DNA from 4 places in the Spongiactinospora sp. 9N601 genome. Region 1 is predicted to be linked to each of the others. Evidence: riboswitches for the same ligand, from Rfam matches in the RefSeq annotation. Region 1 holds a riboswitch; each other region holds the start of a gene.

Region 1 (4,454 bases):
ATCGTGCCCCACAGCGGGTACGGCAGGTCGTGGCCCATCCCGGGGAAGACGCGCAGCCGCGCGCCCGGGATCGCCTCGGCGGTGGCGAGGCCGCCGGGCAACTGGATGAGCTGGTCGTCGCGGCCGTGCACGACCAGCGCGGGCACCGATAGCCGGGCCAGGCCCGGCCTGCGGTCCGGCGAGGCGAGGATCGCCGCGAACTGCCGGGTCGAGCCCGCCGGATCGCCGGAACGGTCGTAGGCGATCCCGGCCAGGCGGCGGATGCGCTCCCGGTCCAGGGGGTAACCGGGAGAGCCGATCACGCTCCACACCTCAAGGGCGCGCGCCACGGCGTCGTCCCGGTCGGTCGCGGGCGGGGCCAGCAGGGCGCTGATGGCGGCGTCCGTGGGCGGGCCGACACCGGCCGCGGGGGTGGACATGATCGAGGTGAGGCTGCGTACCCGGGAGGGATACCCGATGGCCAGCGCCTGGGCGATCATGCCGCCCATCGACGCGCCGACCACGTGGCAGCTCCGCCAGCCCAGCGCGTCCATCAGCCCGGCGGCGTCGGCGGCCATGTCCTCGATCAGGTACGGCGCGGCGGCCCTGCCCGCCAGCACGTCGCCGAGTTCGGGGGCCCCGGCTCCGGTCAGATGTGTGGAAAGTCCTACATCGCGGTTGTCGAACCGCACGACGTGGTGGCCGCGTGCGGCGAGCATCGCGCAGAAGTCGTCGTCCCAGAAGATCATCTGGGTGGCCAGCCCCATGATCAGCAGCACCGGACGGCCGCGCGGAGACCCGAAGCTCTCGTAGGCGATCTCGATGCCGTTGGCTGAGGCGCGCTGGCTCATGCAGAGCAGAATCGCATTCGGTTCGCGAGCATGGCAAGGGCGGGCGTCCTCAGAGGGGGTACGAGGACGCCCGCCTTTACCCGGTCACGCCGTCGCAAGGGAGAGGCGACGTGACCGCACGGTCACCGCGGGTGAATTCGGTGACCACCGCAGTGGCCGCACGGGGGCAGCGGCCACCAGGGGGACCTGCCGCTCCGCCAAGGGATCAGGCGGAGTCGTCGGAGAGCAGCCGGCGGACGCGGTTGCGACCGACGAGGAGACCGGCACCGGCGGCGCCGAGACCGGCCAGGAGGGCGAGGTTGGCCGGGGCCGGGGCGACGGTGTCCGCGGCGGCCACGGTCCGGCCGGACTTGGCCGCCGCCGGCCGGACGGCCGCGTCCCGGTTCGCCTGGGCGGCGTCCGCGGCCGGGAGCTGATGGTACGGCGCGGTACCGGCCACCGAGAGGGGCGAGCCGGTGACGGCCGGGCCCTCGGGCTTGCGGGCGGGCTTGGGCGGGACCACCTTCAGCTCGCGGGTCTCCTCCTGCTCCGGCGGATCGACCGGGTTGCGGTCGTGCTTGCTCCACGCGCCCGTGGAGAAGGCGACCGGGTAGTTCTTCTTTCCGGGGCCCTTGCCCCACTTGGTGATCGTGTACTCGACGTTGATGTGCCCGCGCCCGCCGTTGCCGACGACCATCAGCGTGGTCGGGTTGAACGTGCCGCCGGTGAGGTCGGCGAAGGTCTTGGCGTCGATGTCGAGCATGATCCCGTTGTTGGACGGCACGCCGGGCCCGCGGTCGCCGATGAAGAACTCGGCCTTCCTATCGCCGAAGGTGACGTACCCCTCGGTGCCGAGCGGCCAGCTCGGGCTGGCGAACATGCCCTTCGTCATGGGCTTGCCGATGGCCGGCAGCCCGGTGTCCCCGGCGCGGCCGGAGGCGTCGTCCCAGAAGTAGGACGCTTTGGTGGAGCCCTGCAGCAGGACCTTTTCGGGGGAGTCCTCCGCGTGGGCGGCGGGGGCGCCCGCGCCGATGGCGGCGCCGGCGGTGAGTACGAATCCCAGGAGGGTGGAGGCCAGAAGGCGGTTCGGGCGCAGGCCAAAGGAAACGTTCATCAAGAAATGGGGCTCTTTCGTGAGACGACAAGGGGGAGGCCGCGTGCCTCACTCGGCAACGTCGCGGCCACGCACGTCCAGGAAGAGGTAAGGGGAAAGGGTCGCGCGGGCAGATCGCCACGCGGGGACGCGCGTTCGGCAAAGTCCGCCACGGCATAGGTGGCGTCGATCGTCAGCGAATTCTTGCCGGCCGGGTCATCAATGCGAGACGCCAGGTCATCGATGCGATGCTCGGCCTGGTCCGGCTCAGGCGGAGGCCCCCAGTGGGGGAACACCCGTGCGTACGGGCGTCTGAACCGAGAGCGGTCTCGTGGACCTGGGGAAAGCCAACCTCATAGAAGGCGTGTCAGGGTGGGGGTGACCCACGACTTCTCCTCTCCATCTCGCCTACCGGGTTAGCTGTCGGGTTCGGACGTGGAGATGCCCTACCGCCGCGCGGGCGGATTCACCCCAAGGGCCGCGTGGCGGCCCCGCTGATGGGTCCCCGGCTCCCGGAGGGCCTGTCGGCCGCTTCGGGACTCGGCGTCTGTTCGTGCTCCTCAACTCTGAAGAGCACCATTAGGTTGATAACAAAACTGGACTCTAGTAGCCATCCTGGGGCAAAGCAAACAAATCACCATGATTCAGTCAGAAGATCTACCTTCACCACTGAACAGGTGGTTCTGTCCCGAGATCTGATCATTTAGGGATTTAGCACCAGGTTTCCCAGCGCTTTGACCACTCCTCACCCGCGTCCGCTAATGCTCGAACAGTGAGCCAGAAGACATCCCAGCCGCGCATCGTCGTGGGCTTCAGCCGTTCGTCGGCCTCGGTCGCGGCCCTGCTCTGGGCGCTCGGCGAGGCGGCGCTGCGCGAGGCCGTGGTCTCCCCCGTACACGCATGGCAGTGGTCCGGGGAGTCCCGGGCGTCCTACGCACCGATGGGCACCTGGCGATGTCGCGACGACGAACTCGCCGCCGTGCGGCGGGAGGTCGTCCGGGCGGTCGCCGAACTGACCCCTAGGCCGCTGACGCCGCCGGCCCCGGTCATCGACCAGGGGCCCGCCGTACAGGTGCTGCTGCGGCACGCCGAGGCGGCCGACCTGCTCGTCCTCGGCAGCCGGCCCTACGACCCGGACTCCCCCGCCCCGATGGGGGCGGTGCTGGCCGCCTGCCTGCCGCGGGCGGCGTGCCCGGTCGTGGTGGTGACGCCCGGCAGGGTGGCGCCGGCCCGGCGGGCACGGCAGGCGGCGCTGGCGCTGTCCGGCAGGCCACCAGGCGTCGCATGAACACCGGGGCCACCGTGGGCCCCGGCCGAATCATGTGATCTTGTGCAGCTCCCTGGCCGCCGTCCTGGCCAGGGTCTCCACCTGCTCGTCGGACAGCGCGCCGGTCGCCCGCGAACGGATGAACCGCGGGATGCGCCGGGGCCGCAGCAGCGTCAGCCGCTCGGCCGACACGATGCCGCCGCGCGGCATGCCGCCGCCGTAGACGGCCAGCAGCGCCTCGATGGTGACCGGGATGCCGGACTTCTCGGTGAGCACGGTTGCCAGCCGCTCGGCCGCCTGGTTCAGCCCGTCGGCCATCTTGGTGCCGTACTTCTCGCCGAAGAACAGCCGCCCGCCGTACTGGGCCAGCTCGGTCTCGGGGCTGAACGCCTCGTTGTCCACGATCCACACGCCGCCGGGCCCGATCAGCAGGTGGTCGATGGACGCCTCGCCGCGCACGGCGCGGCCGTTCAGCACCTTGTAGCCCTCCTTGGTGAGGCGGCGGCGCAGGATGCGCCCGGTGAGCACCTCGCCCTTGCGCTTGCCGCGCCACACGGCGGTGCGCTCGTGCGCGTACCACGCCACCACGGCGTCGGCCACCGCGACGATCGCCGCGACCGCGATGCCGAACAGGACGGGCTGGGGGATCGAGAAACGGGCGGCGAGCGCCATCCCGGCGGCCAGGCCGATCGCGGCCTTGACCCCGCGCATCTTCCTGCGCTCGCCGATCCCCTCGACCCAGAACTTCTCGTACATCTGCTGCGGTGACGCGCCGGTGAACTTGTCGTCCTGTGGCACGTAGATCGATCCGCCTGGCATGTCCCTCGCCGCTTCCCGACTCAGTGAATCGTCGAAACCACCTGCATTTGGGCATGGACGAGTGATCTGCCACATTGAAGACCCTCGCCAAAAGGTTGGATTCCCCTGTGGAAGTCCCGGAATCCTAGGGGTGATGGTAATCGACCGGCCGCGCCAGGGTCAGGGCCCCCTCCGGCCGCCCGCGGCCTGCCCAGGCCGGCGTACGCCGGCCCCGTCCTCGGCCAGGTGCCCGCCGAGCATCCCGGACAGCAGTTCGTACAGCGCCGCGCGCAGGTCCTCTTCCGTGTACTTCCCGCCGGCCCCGGCCACGGCGTCGAAGAGCAGTCCGTCCATGAACGCCACGAGCCGGGCGCCCTGGCGTACCGGATCGGCCGCGCCGACGGCGGCGAGCAGACCGGCCGCGGTCTCCCGCAGCCGCCCGCCGATCCGGTCGTAGATGACCCGCAGTTCCGGCCTGCGGGTGGCC
Region 2 (4,454 bases), on a different contig from region 1:
ATCACGTTCGGGAAGATCGACACCGACGCGGAGAGCGGCTTGGCCGAGGGCTTCGAGATCTCGTCGATCCCGACCATCATGGCGATTCGCGATGGGATCGTCGTGTACGCCCAGCCGGGGGCTCTGCCCGCGCCGGCCTTGGAAGACCTGATCGGCCAGGTCAAGGCCCTGGACATGGACGCCATCCGGGCGGAACTCGCCGCCGAGCTGGACGGCGAGCAGAAGCAGGAAAGCTGACCGTACCGCCAGTCGTGCGGAAGGGGAGCCGGTGGACGGCTCCCCTTCGCCGTAAGCGGCCTGCGCCGGATCGTCAGGCCGAGCGGTACAGCTCGGCCACCCGGAAGGCCAGGTCCAGTGACTGCCCGCGGTTCAGCCGCGGGTCGCAGGCGGTCTCGTAGCGCAGCGCGAGGTCGTCCTCGACCACCTCGTGCCCGCCGCCGACGCACTCGGTCACATCGTCGCCGGTGAACTCGATGTGGATGCCGCCGGGGTGGGTGCCCAGCGCCCTGTGCACCTCGAAGAAGCCGGTGACCTCGTCGAGCACGTCGTCGAAGCGCCGGGTCTTGTGCCCGCTCGGGGCCTCGAAGGTGTTGCCGTGCATCGGGTCGCACACCCAGCCCACGATCGCGCCGCCCGCGGTGACCTTTTCCACCAGCGGGGGCAGCGCGTCCCTGATCTTCTTGGCGCCCATCCGCGTGATGAACGTGAGCCGGCCCGGCTCGTTGTCCGGGTTGAGGCGCTCGATCAGCGCGAGCGCGTCCTCGGCGGAGGTGGTCGGCCCGAGCTTGACGCCGATCGGGTTGCGGATGCGGCTGAAGAACTCCACGTGCGCGCCGTCGAGGCCGCGGGTGCGCTCGCCGATCCAGACCATGTGCGCCGACACGTCGTACGGCAGGCCCGTGCGCGAGTCGATCCGGGTGAGCGCCCGGTCGTAGTCCAGGATCAGCGCCTCGTGCGAGGAGTAGAACTCGACCGTGTGGAACTCCTCCGGGTCGGCCCCGCAGGCGCGCATGAAGGCGAGCGCCTGGTCGATCTCCCTGGCCAGCCGCTCGTAGCGGCGGCCGGCGGGGGAACCGGCCACGAAGTCCTGGTTCCAGGCGTGTACCTGGCGCAGGTCGGCGTACCCGCCCTTGGTGAAGGCGCGGCAGAGGTTGAGCGTCACCGCCGCCGAGTGGTAGGCCCGCAGCAGCCGCCACGGGTCGGGCGCGCGGGACTCGGGCGTGAAGTCGAAGCCGTTGACCATGTCGCCCCGGTAGGCGGGCAGCTCGACGCCCTCGCGCACCTCGGTGGGCTTGGAGCGGGGCTTGGCGAACTGCCCGGCCATCCGCCCGATCTTGACGATCGGCACCTTGCCCGCGTACGTGAGCACTATCGCCATCTGCAGCAGGGTCTTCAGCTTGTTGCGCACCGCGTCGGCGGTGGCGCCGGCGAAGGTCTCGGCGCAGTCACCGCCCTGCAGTACGAACGCCTCCCCGCGGGCCACGGCGGCCAGCTCGCTCTTGAGCTGGTCGCACTCCCCCGCGAACACCAAGGGCGGAAGGCCGGCCAGCTCGGCCACGACCTTGTCCAGCTCGCCGCGGTCAGGCCAGTCGGGCTGCTGCGCCGCGGGCAGCTCTCGCCAGGAATCCAGATGGATCGATTCTGCGCTCACGGCATATCAGGCTATTGCACAGGACGGGGTCAACCAGCCAGATGTCCGCACAATGAGAAAGCTCTTTGTACGCCGGAGCCCCGCCGTATACCCCCGCCGCCCGAGCCGGCCGGTCAGCCGGGGATGAGGGTGGGGGAGGCGGCGGCGCCCTGGGCGCAGGCGGCGTTGGGGTAGTGGGCGTGGAAGCCGACGATGCGGCCGTGCCAGCTTCCGCGGATCTCGACGCGGACGGGGGTGTGGCCCCCGACGCAGCGGGCGGATCGGTAGCGGGTGCGCAGCACGCCCAGGTCGCCATCGATGGCCCGCAGGTGGTCGCAGGCGGTGCGGGCCTCGGGGTGGGTGCCGCCGTCGGGGTCGCAGAACAGCGACCAGTGGCGGGTGTGGTCGGCCATGAGGTCGTGCCGGGTGATGCCCAGCATGGACTGGGGGACCTTGGCCTGTGCGGGGAAGGCGGCGGCGAGGGCGGCGGCGGCCACGGCCGCCGCCGAGAGGGTGACCACGCCGCGGACCGGCGGGCGGGCGGTTGACACGGGCCACCTCCTAGCGGTAATACTCACAGTCACTTTACCACTACGAGGAGTTCTCATGAAGCGCTCCCGCCGCCCGCGCCCCGCGAGACGGAACGGCCCCGTGCCACGGGGTCACCGTGGCACGGGGCCGTAGGGTTCCGGGGTGGTCCCGCCGCCCGGGATCGGGGGCGTGGCCAGGTCGGGGCGAGGGTCAGGCGGCGTAGTCGGGGTAGCCGTAGCCGACCACCTGGCTGGTGGGCCGGGTCCGGACCTCTACCCTGCCGTTGCCCGTGTTGCCCTCGATGGTCTTGATGGTTCCGTTGCCGTTGTCCTGCACGACGAAACCGACGTGGTCGATGTCATCGAAGCGCTTGCCGCCGTTCCAGCCGAAGAACACGACCGCGCCCGGCTTGGGCGCCGTGCCCCAGCGCTGGTTCTCGCTGAACCACTTGGCGTGCGTCACGGTGTAGGCGTCCCATCCGACGGACGGACGGACGCCCAGCTCCTCGCCGACCCAGGAGACGAACATCGCGCACCAGGGCGCGTTGGCGTACGCGTTCACGCTGCCGCCGTCACGGGCGACCGTCTCCAGGGCTCGCGGAGAGGACATGTACCACTCATGGAACTTCGTGCCGCCGCCGGCGGCGTTCTCGCTGACGCCGACCTGTGAAAGGGCCAGGTTGATGACGTCCTGGGCCTTGACGGCCCGCTGGGTCTGGGTTGTGGCCGCCTTGGTGTCGGTGGGGGTGTCGGCGTGCGCGGCCTGCACACCGGTCAGGGCGCCGGCGAACACCGCGGTGCCCAGCGCGGCGCCGAGCAGTCGGGTCTTCCCGGCATGGGCGATCCGATGAAGGAACATAGGGGACTCCTTGCTTCCATGCCGCCTACCGGGTTAGCTGACGGGTTCGGGCCTGGAAGTCGGCCCTACGGCTGGCCGCCCGAAGGCGGGCCTTGCCGATTCACCCCATGGGGGAGGTTGGGTCCCCGGCTCCGCGTATCGCGGACTCGGCGGTTGCGCCCCGGCTGGAGGGGGTTCCTGCCGTGACTGGGCGCTATGCAGTTTGCAAACGTCGCGGCAACGCTCTGACCTGCGACGCAGGGGGGGCTCTGCCGCAAACTCCGTGAAAGGTAATACATGGTGACATACGAGGGCAAATCGGGCAAAGCTCCTACACACCGGAATCTCGTATTCCGGGTGTTCACTGAGGCTTCCCGGGCTCGTAATCCCCCGTGGCTAGGGTGATGACGTCGTGAACGGGTCATCACCCGGCGTGGAGGAAGGTCGGCGGCGCCACGTGCGGGAGCAGGGGTCGGCCGTGGCCTGGGTGGAGTCACCGCTGCAGATGCTCTGCGCCGTGGAGGCCCACCATGCGGGCCTGCTCGGAAGCGGGACGCGCATCGTGCCGCGGGCCAAGCTCCCTGCCCTCGCCGCCACCCGACGTGAACTCAACCGTCTGGGCCTACCTGCGCATTCCGTGATCGATTCAGCCCAGAGCGAAATGCCGCGGCCCTCGCGCGGCGGCACCTGGGTGGTGGGCGACGCCTTCTCCGGCAAGGTCCAGTTGCGCCTGCTGGCCGGTACGGGTCGCCGCGTGGTCATCGTCGATGACGGCCTGGCCACCATCCGCCTGCTCGAACTTCTCAGCGGCCACGCCCTGCCGCCCCTGCTGCGCGCCCGTCCGGTGGGCTCCGGCCCGGTCCGCGGCCTCCTGCGCGCGGCGCTGGGCAGGGCCGCCGGCCTGCGGCTGCGCCTGGCCGCCCGCCGGGGCAGGCTCTCGGTGTTCACCGCGCTGCCCGTGCCCGCCGAGCTGGCCGACGCCGTACGCGCGACCGGCGCCGAGCTGCTGACCCACGACTTCCCATGGCTGCGCGCCCGGCCCGACGAGCCCACCCAGCCGGGCGAGCGCACCATCGTCCTCGGCACCTCGCTGGTCCGCAACGGCCTGATCCACCGCGACCCCTACCTGTGCTGGCTGGCCGGCCTGGCCGAACGCAACCCCGTCGCCTACTTCCCGCACCGCCGCGAGGACCCCGCCGACCTCGACCTGGTCAGGGGACAACCGGGCGTCCACGTGTACGACGGCGGGGCCCCCGCCGAGATCACGCTGCGCGGGCTGTCTCAGGGACAGCGCGTGGTGAGCCTGCCGTCCACGGCCGTGACCTCGCTGCGGGTGCTGCTGTCCCCGCGCGGCGTGCCCGTGGAGACCGTTGATGTGCCCGACGAGTGGTGGACCGCCGACGCGGCGCCGTCCCTGCGTTCGCACCTGCAGATGTTCGCTCATCACGATCACGGC
Region 3 (4,454 bases), on a different contig from region 1:
CCCCCGCTGCGCCGTTCCTGGCGGCTCTCGCCGGGAGTGACGAGAGTCTGCACAGGCGCATGGCGGGCGTGGTAAGTTGAAGACGTTGCAGTTGTGGTACCCATAAGATTACTTGTGCACCTGACGCGTTGTGACAGCTCAGGTGCTTTTCTTTTTCCGGGCGTCTCCGGATGGGGGTCATCGCGGCGACACGGGGTTCGCACGGTGCGGGCTTCGTCTCTGCACCTGTCAGAAGGAGAAACGACATGAGCACTACCGGAACCGTGAAGTGGTTCAACTCGGAAAAGGGCTTCGGCTTCATCGAGCAGGACGGCGGCGGCGCCGACGTCTTCGCTCACTACTCCAACATCGTGTCCCAGGGCGGCTACCGTGAGCTGCACGAGGGCCAGCGCGTGGCCTTCGACATCACCCAGGGGCAGAAGGGCCCGCAGGCGGAGAACATCGTCCCCGCCTGACACCGGGTCGGACGGCGGGCCGCGCGAGCGTGCCCGCCGGGTAGATCACGGCCAGGTCGCACGAGCGGCCTGGCCGTTTTCTTTTGCCCTCTTTCAGGGCCTCGGCCCCCGGCGCGGTGGGCCCCGATGATCGAGCGGGCATCGCCGGCCAGGGCGATGTAGATCAGCCCGAAGCGGTCGGCCGCCACTCCGGGGAGGAGGCCGATCGTCCGGCTCCTCCAGGCGCGCTCTGGCCGCTACGAGGCCGCAGGGCGGCACGGGCCGCTCATCGTCGCTCTGGACGGCCTTGGGTGGCAGCCCTGTCAGGACGGTGCCTTGCTCTCGCTCGCGGTGTGGCCGAGGTCGTGGTACCTGCTCGAACGGCGGCGGCTCGCGCGGGACGCGGCCTCTGGTGACAGCGAGGGCGGCCTCCATGGCGTCGCGCTCCCTCGGGTGGTCGTCCGGGACGCCCGCGTGGACGGCCCGCTCGTACGGCTTTCCGGTCCGCTCGATGCGGCCTCCCGCCGGCACCCGGTCGCCCTGTCGTCGCTCCTGTTCGGTGGGACTTCCAGTGGGACTGGAGCCTAGCACGGCTTACCGCGCCCTTTGCGGAGTTCGCGAAAAACGCCTCTCGTGACGGGAGTGAAGATCGTGAGCCACGGTGGCCATATGTGATCTCTGTTACATGATTCACCGATATGTGAGCAGTGTCACATCGGGCGCCGGGAACCCCATGTGGCGCGGGGGATTCGAGAGATCAACGAGGGCCTTTTCGATCTCCGCGCTTTGTCGGCCCTTTGCCGGAATATGGCGATGGGAGTACCTTCTCGCATCGCGGCGAACATGCCAAGTCGCCGCACGACATCGGCCCGGATCCGCCGGTGTCGTTTTCTGAATGGCGAGATCCGCTTGGTCACCGCCCGTCCGCCGCGACGCGTGCCGTACCCCCCGATTCCGGGTGGTGACCCTGCCGAATCCATGCAGACATGAGGCATGGAGCCGGGGACCCAATGGGCCCGTCCCGCACCGAGCGTTTCGCTGCGGGAAACGGCCTGGGGTGAATCGGCGCATGAGCGCCGTAGGGCGAACTTCCCCGCCCGAATCCGTCAGCTAACCCGGTAGGCGTTCGTGGAAGAGTTGAGGAGCGATCCTGTCCGCATCCGTGTATGATTCACGGCCGTCTCACCGTGTCCGCCTTTCCCTCGGCGGCGCGGCCCTCACCGTCACCGCCTCGGTGGTGACGATGTCGCTGCAGGCCACTGCGGCGGAGGCGACGGCCGCCATCGAACCGACCGCCATGCAGACCGACCCGGCGGAAACGCCGTCCCCCGCCGAGGCGGAGAGCGAGAATTCCGCGGTGCCGGCGGCCAAGAAACTCAGCAGGGCCGCCACACAGCGGATCAAGGCCGCCAAGGCCGTTTCGGTGGCCAAGAAACAGGTCGGCGACCCCTATCGGTGGGGAGGTAGCGGCCCCAGCGCCTTCGACTGCTCTGGCCTCGTTCAGTTCAGTTGGAAGAAGGCCGGAGTGCGTCTTCCCCGGGTGACGTACAGCCAGTACACCCGTATCAAGAAGAAGGTGTCCTTCAAGAACCTGCGCCCGGGAGATCTTCTGTTCTTCCGCGGTAAGGGACACGTCGGCATGTACGTCGGCGACGGCAAGATGGTCCACTCGCCGAGCAGCGGAAAGACGGTCCGCGTCGAGAAGCTGAGCGGCTGGCGCAAGGCGAGTTTCAGCGGCGCCGTACGGCCGGGCCTTTAGTTCCGGCGGCGCTTTTTCCGGAGACCGCCGACGCGAAGGCGGCCCCGTCCTTCCGTTCCCCTCCGGTGGGACGGGGCCGCTTTTTCGTGATCGACGGTGATCACCCGCATTTCTCCGCAATCGTGGAAATCCGGCGCGGCGGCAAAGACCTGGACCCGCCGTGGAGACGCTTCCATCCGCTTGAATAGGCTCCACTGCCGGCCGGCGGACACGGCGTGGACGCGCAAGTGTGGCCCCGCGACCGGCCGATCCTGGAGAATGCGCTACTAGATGTGGCGCCGGCGGGGGGAGTGGCTGACGTGCGGGGGTTGCGCGCGGCATGGGCCGCACTGGTGGTGCTCGGCCTGGCTCTCGCCGGGATCGTCGCGGTGACGACGCCGTGGCGGGCGCTGCCGCCGGGCGCGCCCGAGGTGGCCGCCGATCCGGCCCGTGACTTCACCGCGGCGGAGATCGCCCGGTCGCAGGCGTTCGACGCGGCGCTCAGCGCGCCCGCCTATCTGTCCCTCGCGCTCGGGCTGGTCTTCGCCGTGGTGCTGGTGGCGACGCCGTTCGGGGCGCGGGTGGTGGGCCGCGTGCCCGGTCCCTGGTGGGTCAAGGCGGTGGGCGGCGTGGTGGCGCTCACGGTGGTGGTGGAGCTGCTGCGGTGGCCGCTCGGCGTCTGGTCGGAGACCTACCTCCGCGAGTACGGCCTTTCCACGCAGACCTGGCTGTCCTGGAGCGCCGACCGGCTGAAGAACACCGCCGTGAGCACGTTGCTCACCGCGCTCATGGTGGTCGTGCTGATCGCGCTGGCGCGGCGGTTCGCCCGTTGGTGGATTCCGGCGGCCCTGGGCGCGTTCGCGCTGACGCTGGCCGCCTCGTTCGTCTACCCCGTCGTGGTGGAGCCGATCTTCAACGACTTCCGGCCGATGCAGGCCGGGCGGTTGCGCGATGACCTGCTGGCCATGGCCGGCCGCGACGGCGTGCCGGTGGACGACGTGCTGGTCGCCGACGCCTCCCGGCGTACCACGGCGCTCAACGCGTACGTGTCCGGGTTCGGCGCGACCCGCCGCATCGTCGTCTACGACACGCTGCTCAAGGCCCCGGAGAACGAGATCGAGCTGATCGTGGCGCACGAGCTGGGTCACGCCGAGCGCGACGACGTCCTTTCCGGCACCCTGATCGGCGGCCTCGGCGCGGCCTGGGGTGTGATCCTGCTCTACCTGGTGACCTCGGCCGGCGCGCCGCGCCGCCGCGCCGCCGTGCCCTCGATCGCCGACCCCCGGGCGGTCGGCCTGCTGATGGGCCTGATGAGCCTGGCCGCCTTCCTGTCCGGCCCGGGCCAGAACCTGGTCAGCAGGCACATCGAGGCCAGGGCCGACGTCCACGCGCTGGACCTGACCCGCGACCCGGGCACGTTCGTGGCGATGCAGCGGCGGCTGGCGCTCACCAACATCGCCGACCTCGACCCCGACCGGTTTGAATACCTGCTCTACTCCTCCCACCCCACGGCTCCCCAGCGGATCGCCGCCGCCCGTTCGTGGGCGCTGCGCGATCGTGTGCCGGAGCCATGACGCCGCCCGGCCTACGGCCGGAGCCCAACGGCGCCGCCCGGACGCTGATCGTCACCAACGACTTCCCGCCCCGGCCGGGCGGGATTCAGGCGTTCGTCCACGGGCTGGCGATGCACCGCCCTCCCGGCTCCGTGGTCGTCTACGCGCCGCGCTGGCCCGGGTGCGAGGCGTTCGACGGCCGCCAGCCGTACCAGGTCGTGCGCCACCCTGGCGCGCTGATGCTGCCGCTGCCCGCCGTGGCCCGCCGGGCGGCCGGGCTGGTGCGGCTGCACGGGATCGAGACGGTCGTGTTCGGCGCTGCCGCGCCGCTCGGGCTGCTGGCCCCGGCGCTGCGCGCGGCCGGGGCCAGGCGGGTCGTCATGCTCACCCACGGCCACGAGGCGTCGTGGGCGCGGCTGCCGGGCCCCCGGCAGGTGCTCGCGCGGATCGGCGCGCACGCCGACGTGGTGACCTACCTGGGCGAGTACACCCGGGGCCGGCTGGAGCGGGTGATCGACCCCGGCAAACTGGCCAGGCTCACCCCGGGCGTGGACACGACGGTGTTCCGTCCGGGCGCCGGTGGGGCCGAGGTGCGCAAACGGCTCGGGCTGTCCGGGCGTCCAGTGGCGGTGTGCGTGTCGCGGCTGGTCCCGCGCAAGGGCCAGGACGTGCTGGTACGGGCCTGGCCTCGGGTGCTGCGGGCGGTCCCCGACGCCGTGCTGCTGCTGG
Region 4 (4,454 bases), 260 kb from region 1:
GCCTGGTGGACAACGCCAGGGACGCGGCGCTGGAGGAGGTCCGCCCCGGCGACGAGCAGCGCGTGTTCTACCGCAAGCCGTGGTGGCAGAAGGTCATCATCATGGCCGGCGGCCCGGCGATGAACTTCGTGCTGGCCTTCGTGCTGTTCGGGGTGCTCCTGATGGGCTTCGGGGTGCGGGTCAGTCAGCCCGTGGTCGACGTCGTCACGGAGTGCGCGAAGTCCGAGGCCGCGTACCTGCAGAATCCGAAGTGCGGTCCGGGCGACAAGCCGAGTCCCGCGGCGGCGGCCAAGCTGCGGCCGGGCGACCGGATCGTCTCGGTGGACGGCAAGCAGGTCGCCACCTGGGACGCCGCCTCGCGGGCGATCCGCTCCTCCGGCGGCGGGCCGGCCCTGATCGGCATCGAGCGGGCGGGCCGCCCGCTCACCGTGACCGCGAACCTCATCCCCCAGGACCGCGAGAGCCTGGACGAACGCGGCAAGATCGAAAAAGGTGTCGGCTTCCTCGGCGTCAGCCCGGTCGTCACGTTGGAACGCCAGAGCATCGGCGCGGTCGGCGTCTACATGGGGGAGCTGACCGCGGCCACGGCGGGGGCGCTGCTCCGGCTGCCGGAGAAGATGGTCGGCGTGTGGGAGGCCGCGTTCTCCGGCGAGAAGCGCGACCCCAACGGCCCGATCGGCATCGTCGGGGCGGGCCGCATCGGCGGCGAGATCGCCGCCTCCGAGGCGCCGGTGCGCGACAAGATCGCGTTCTTCGTCCAGTTGCTGGCCGGGTTCAACCTGGCGATCGGTGTGTTCAACCTGCTCCCGCTGCTGCCGATGGACGGCGGGCACGTCGCGGGCGCGCTGTGGGAGGGCCTGAAGCGCGGGTTCGCCCGGCTCACCCGGCGGCCCGCCCCTGGTTACGTGGACATCGCCAAGCTGCTGCCGCTAACGTACGGCGTGGCGGCGGTGATGGTCGTGATGGCGGTCCTGCTGGTGTACGCCGACGTGGTGAACCCGGTCCGCCTGTCGGGATGAGCTTATATGTAGGCTACACACAAATGATGGTAGCCTGACAGCGTGGAAGCACAGCGGACCGCGCCTGGTGTCGCGATCGACGTCGCCCTGTTCCGGCTGCGCCGGATGTGGGCCAGGCCGCTTCGCGCGCGCAAGGCCGGCGACCCGGCCCGTCCCATCCAGATGTCCAACGTGATGGTCGTCGGCGCGGTCTCCCGGCTCGGGAAGGAGTCCGCCGAGGTGACCGTGGGCAACGTCGCCGAGCACATGGACGTCGACCCCTCCACCGCCAGCCGGCTGGTCAACGACGCCATCGCGGCGGGCTTCGTGGAGCGCGAGCCGTCCCAGATCGACGCCAGGAGGGTCAGGCTGGTGCCGAGCGCGGCGGGGCGGCGCGTGCTCGACGCCGTCACCCGCCACCGCCGGGCCTACCTCGACAGCCTCATGGCCGACTGGAGCGAGGAGGACCGCGCGGCCTTCGCGCGGCTGATCACCCGCTTCGCGGAGGCGGCCGGAGCCCGCCCCGCCGACCCGGCCCGCCTCGACCACGTGATCGCCGAGGCCCTGGCCGGCTGACACCTAGTGCATCGAGATGTGCACGTGGTCGAAGTGGTTCTGGGTGATGCTGCCGCGGTTCGACATCCCGCGCCAGCCCGAGCCGCCGATCGTGTAGATGCGCTGCTTCCAGATGACGTACTTCACGCCGATCTTGCCGCCGTTCTTGATGGCCCACAGCGCGATGGCGTCGCCGAGCGACTGCCGGGCTGCGGAGGGCATGGTCCCGCCCGTGCTGAGCATGAAGTCACACGCCCGGCCCAGCGGGTGCTCCCCGCCGCCACCTGACCGGTAGCACCCGATCGTGGAGGTCAGCTCGAAGCGCTCCTTGATCTCATCGCGCATCACCCGGGTGCGGGGCGTGATGTTCTCCGCGCCGGTCGGCAACTGGGGAGCCCAGGTTCCGTCGCCGCGCCTGCCCACGCCGGTCGGGATGAGCTTGTCGAGCCGCTTCTCGATCTCGTCGATCAGGTCCTCGGCCTCCTTGCGCCGCTTTTCGACGTCGTCGGCCTGCTCGGCGATGCGGGCGGTCAGCGCCGTCGCCTCCTGCGCGGCCTTCTTCCGCTCGTCTCGCGCGGTGGCGAAGTCCTTCAGGTAGGCGGCTTCCTCGGCGGCCATCTGGGTCAGGACGGCCGCGCCGCCCATCCCCTGGCCGAACATCAGCGTGGGCAGGCTGGTGTCGCTGCCCTGGTAGCGCATCCCGGCGATGTCGCCGATCCGGTCGGCGGCGCCGGCGAAGGCCGACTCGGCCGAGGCCAGCCGCGTCTTGGCCTTCTTCTCGGCCTTCCTGGCGCCGGCGAGTTCGACGCGCTTGGCGTTGTACTGCTCGATCAGCCCGTCCACCTTCTTGCCGAGCTTCTTGAGCTGCGCTTTCAGCTCGGCCTTGCTCGGCTTGGGGGCCGCGACCGCACCGGCCGCGGGAAGCAGGGCGAAGCTTCCGGCGGTGGCCAGCGCGCAGGCCGCGGCGACGGCGCGGGCGCGCCAGGGACGGGACGCGGGGATCGACGTGCGGGACAACGTGGGGGACGATGCCGCCACGCACACTCCTCTCCTGTACGCCTACCGGGTTAGCTGACGGGTTCGGGCAGGAGGGTGCCCTACCACGGACGGGGGGCCGCCGTGGATTCACCCCAGGTGCTTCTGGGTCCCCGGTTCCCGGGCGAGGCGCCCGGGATTAGGCGGTCGGCCGTTGCGGCCGCTGCGTGTGGATAGTAGTGGTAAACGCATGGCAATGCGACATCAAACCGGAATGATCTGGTAATCAGGTTGTGACCATGGCACGCAACAGCCGGGCGGCTTCCTCGGGCGACACGTCATTGACGAACGCGCCCATCGCGGACTCCGACCCGGCCAGGTATTTCAGCTTGTTGGACGCTCTGCGGATGCTGAACAGTTCCATGTGGAGGTGGGAAAGTTCCCGCCCGGTGGCGACCGGCGCCTGGTGCCAGGCCGCGACGTACGGCATGGCCACCCCGAACAACCCGTCCAGCGCGCGCAGCACGCCGGTGTAGAGCGGACCGAACGCCGCCCGCTCCGCCGCGTCCAGCCCGCGAAGGTCGGGCACCCGGCGGTGCGGGTAGATGTGCACCTCGTACGGCCAGCGCGCGGCGGCCGGTACGAACGCCGTCCAGTGGTCGTTCGCCGCGACCACCCGCACCCCCGCCTCCCGCTCGGCGGCCAGCACGTCGGCGAACAGATTGCGCCCGGTGCGCTCGGCGTGCCGGGCGGCCACCTCCAAGGTCCGGCGGGTCCGCGGCGTGACATAGGGATAGGCGTAGATCTGCCCGTGCGGGTGGCCGATCGTGATGCCGATCTCCGGCCCGCGGTTTTCGAAGACGAAGACCTGCTCGACGCCGGGCAGCGCGGACAGTTCCGCCGTACGGTCGGCCCAGGCCGCCATGACCAGCTCGACCTGGCCGGGGGCCAGGTCGGCGAAGGACGCGTCGTGGTCGTCGGTGAAGCACACCACCTCACAGCGCCCGGTCCCCGGCCGCGCCTCGCTCAGCCCGCCCACCACCGGGTGCCCGCCGGGCTGGTCAGAGAAGGACGGGAAGCGGTTTTCGAAGACCACCACGTCGTAGGAGGCGGCCGGGATCTCGGTGAGCCTGCCCGGTTCGGACGGGCACAGCGGGCACTCGCCCGCCGGAGGCAGGAACGTACGGCCCTGCCGGTGGCCCGCGATGGCGATCCACTCGTCGGTGAGCGGGTCGCGGCGCAGCTCGGAGGCGGGCGGGCGGGGCGGCAGGTCGCGCTTGTCCGGCGCGGCGCGGTCGGCGTCCTCGCGCCGGTCGAAGTAGATGAGCTCGCGGCCGTCGGCCAGCTCGGTGACGGTGCGCTTCACAAGCTCTCCCTCGTGTCCGCGGGCTCCCGGGCCGCGATGATCAGCTCCCCGGCGGAGGCCGCCAGCTCGTCTCTGGCATGGGCGGGCAGGCCCTCGTCGGTGATGACCACGTGGGCCTCGGCCAGCTCGGCGATGGTGCTGATGCCCACCAGCCCCCACTTGGTGTGGTCGGCCGGGACCACCAGCCGCCGGGCGCAGCCGACCAGCTCGCGGTCGGTCTCGGCCTCCAGCAGGTTGGGCGTGGTGAAACCGGCCCGCGCGCTCATCCCGTGGACGCCGAGGAACAGGGTGTCCACGTGCAGCTGGCGGATCGTGGCCACCGCCACCGGGCCGACCAGCGCGTCGGAGGGGGTGCGGACCCCGCCGGTGAGCACCACCGTGCGGTCGGCGCGCGGCACCCGGTGGAACACGTCGGCGACCCTGATCGAGTTGGTGATCACGGTCAGCTCGGGGACCTCGACCAGGTGGCGGGCGAGGGTCCAGATGGTGGTGCCGGCCGACAGCGCGATGGCGGTGCCGGGCCGTACCAGCCGGGCCGCGGCACGGGCGATGGCGTCCTT

Evidence for each region. A riboswitch is a leader RNA that binds a small molecule or an ion and turns the genes downstream of it on or off. The one in region 1 is predicted to bind cyclic di-AMP.
Region 2: it holds a riboswitch for cyclic di-AMP, as region 1 does, so the genes downstream of both, ACH34R_RS31110 (CHAP domain-containing protein) here and ACH34R_RS24415 (hypothetical protein) in region 1, are expected to answer to the same signal.
Region 3: it holds a riboswitch for cyclic di-AMP, as region 1 does, so the genes downstream of both, ACH34R_RS01750 (C40 family peptidase) here and ACH34R_RS24415 (hypothetical protein) in region 1, are expected to answer to the same signal.
Region 4: it holds a riboswitch for cyclic di-AMP, as region 1 does, so the genes downstream of both, ACH34R_RS25590 (coiled-coil domain-containing protein) here and ACH34R_RS24415 (hypothetical protein) in region 1, are expected to answer to the same signal.

The regions. Positions count from the first base shown of each region.
Region 1 is NZ_JBIRBB010000010.1:89,053-93,506, reverse strand. It holds gene ACH34R_RS24420 (alpha/beta fold hydrolase) at 1-830, opposite strand, end outside; gene ACH34R_RS24415 (hypothetical protein) at 1,036-1,923, opposite strand; cyclic di-AMP (ydaO/yuaA leader) riboswitch at 2,293-2,458, opposite strand; gene ACH34R_RS24410 (universal stress protein) at 2,675-3,190, shown strand; gene ACH34R_RS24405 (nuclease-related domain-containing protein) at 3,221-3,988, opposite strand; gene ACH34R_RS24400 (TetR/AcrR family transcriptional regulator) at 4,148-4,454, opposite strand, start outside.
Region 2 is NZ_JBIRBB010000014.1:216,103-220,556, forward strand. It holds gene trxA (thioredoxin) at 1-237, shown strand, start outside; gene ACH34R_RS31100 (class II 3-deoxy-7-phosphoheptulonate synthase) at 311-1,651, opposite strand; gene ACH34R_RS31105 (SSI family serine proteinase inhibitor) at 1,765-2,181, opposite strand; gene ACH34R_RS31110 (CHAP domain-containing protein) at 2,372-3,019, opposite strand; cyclic di-AMP (ydaO/yuaA leader) riboswitch at 3,027-3,181, opposite strand; gene ACH34R_RS31115 (hypothetical protein) at 3,411-4,454, shown strand, end outside.
Region 3 is NZ_JBIRBB010000001.1:410,535-414,988, reverse strand. It holds gene ACH34R_RS01760 (cold-shock protein) at 246-455, shown strand; gene ACH34R_RS01755 (hypothetical protein) at 771-1,022, shown strand; cyclic di-AMP (ydaO/yuaA leader) riboswitch at 1,393-1,574, shown strand; gene ACH34R_RS01750 (C40 family peptidase) at 1,678-2,193, shown strand; gene ACH34R_RS01745 (M48 family metallopeptidase) at 2,493-3,746, shown strand; gene ACH34R_RS01740 (glycosyltransferase family 4 protein) at 3,743-4,454, shown strand, end outside.
Region 4 is NZ_JBIRBB010000010.1:353,619-358,072, forward strand. It holds gene ACH34R_RS25580 (M50 family metallopeptidase) at 1-1,019, shown strand, start outside; gene ACH34R_RS25585 (MarR family winged helix-turn-helix transcriptional regulator) at 1,062-1,574, shown strand; gene ACH34R_RS25590 (coiled-coil domain-containing protein) at 1,578-2,591, opposite strand; cyclic di-AMP (ydaO/yuaA leader) riboswitch at 2,595-2,744, opposite strand; gene galT (galactose-1-phosphate uridylyltransferase) at 2,815-3,894, opposite strand; gene ACH34R_RS25600 (DeoR/GlpR family DNA-binding transcription regulator) at 3,891-4,454, opposite strand, start outside.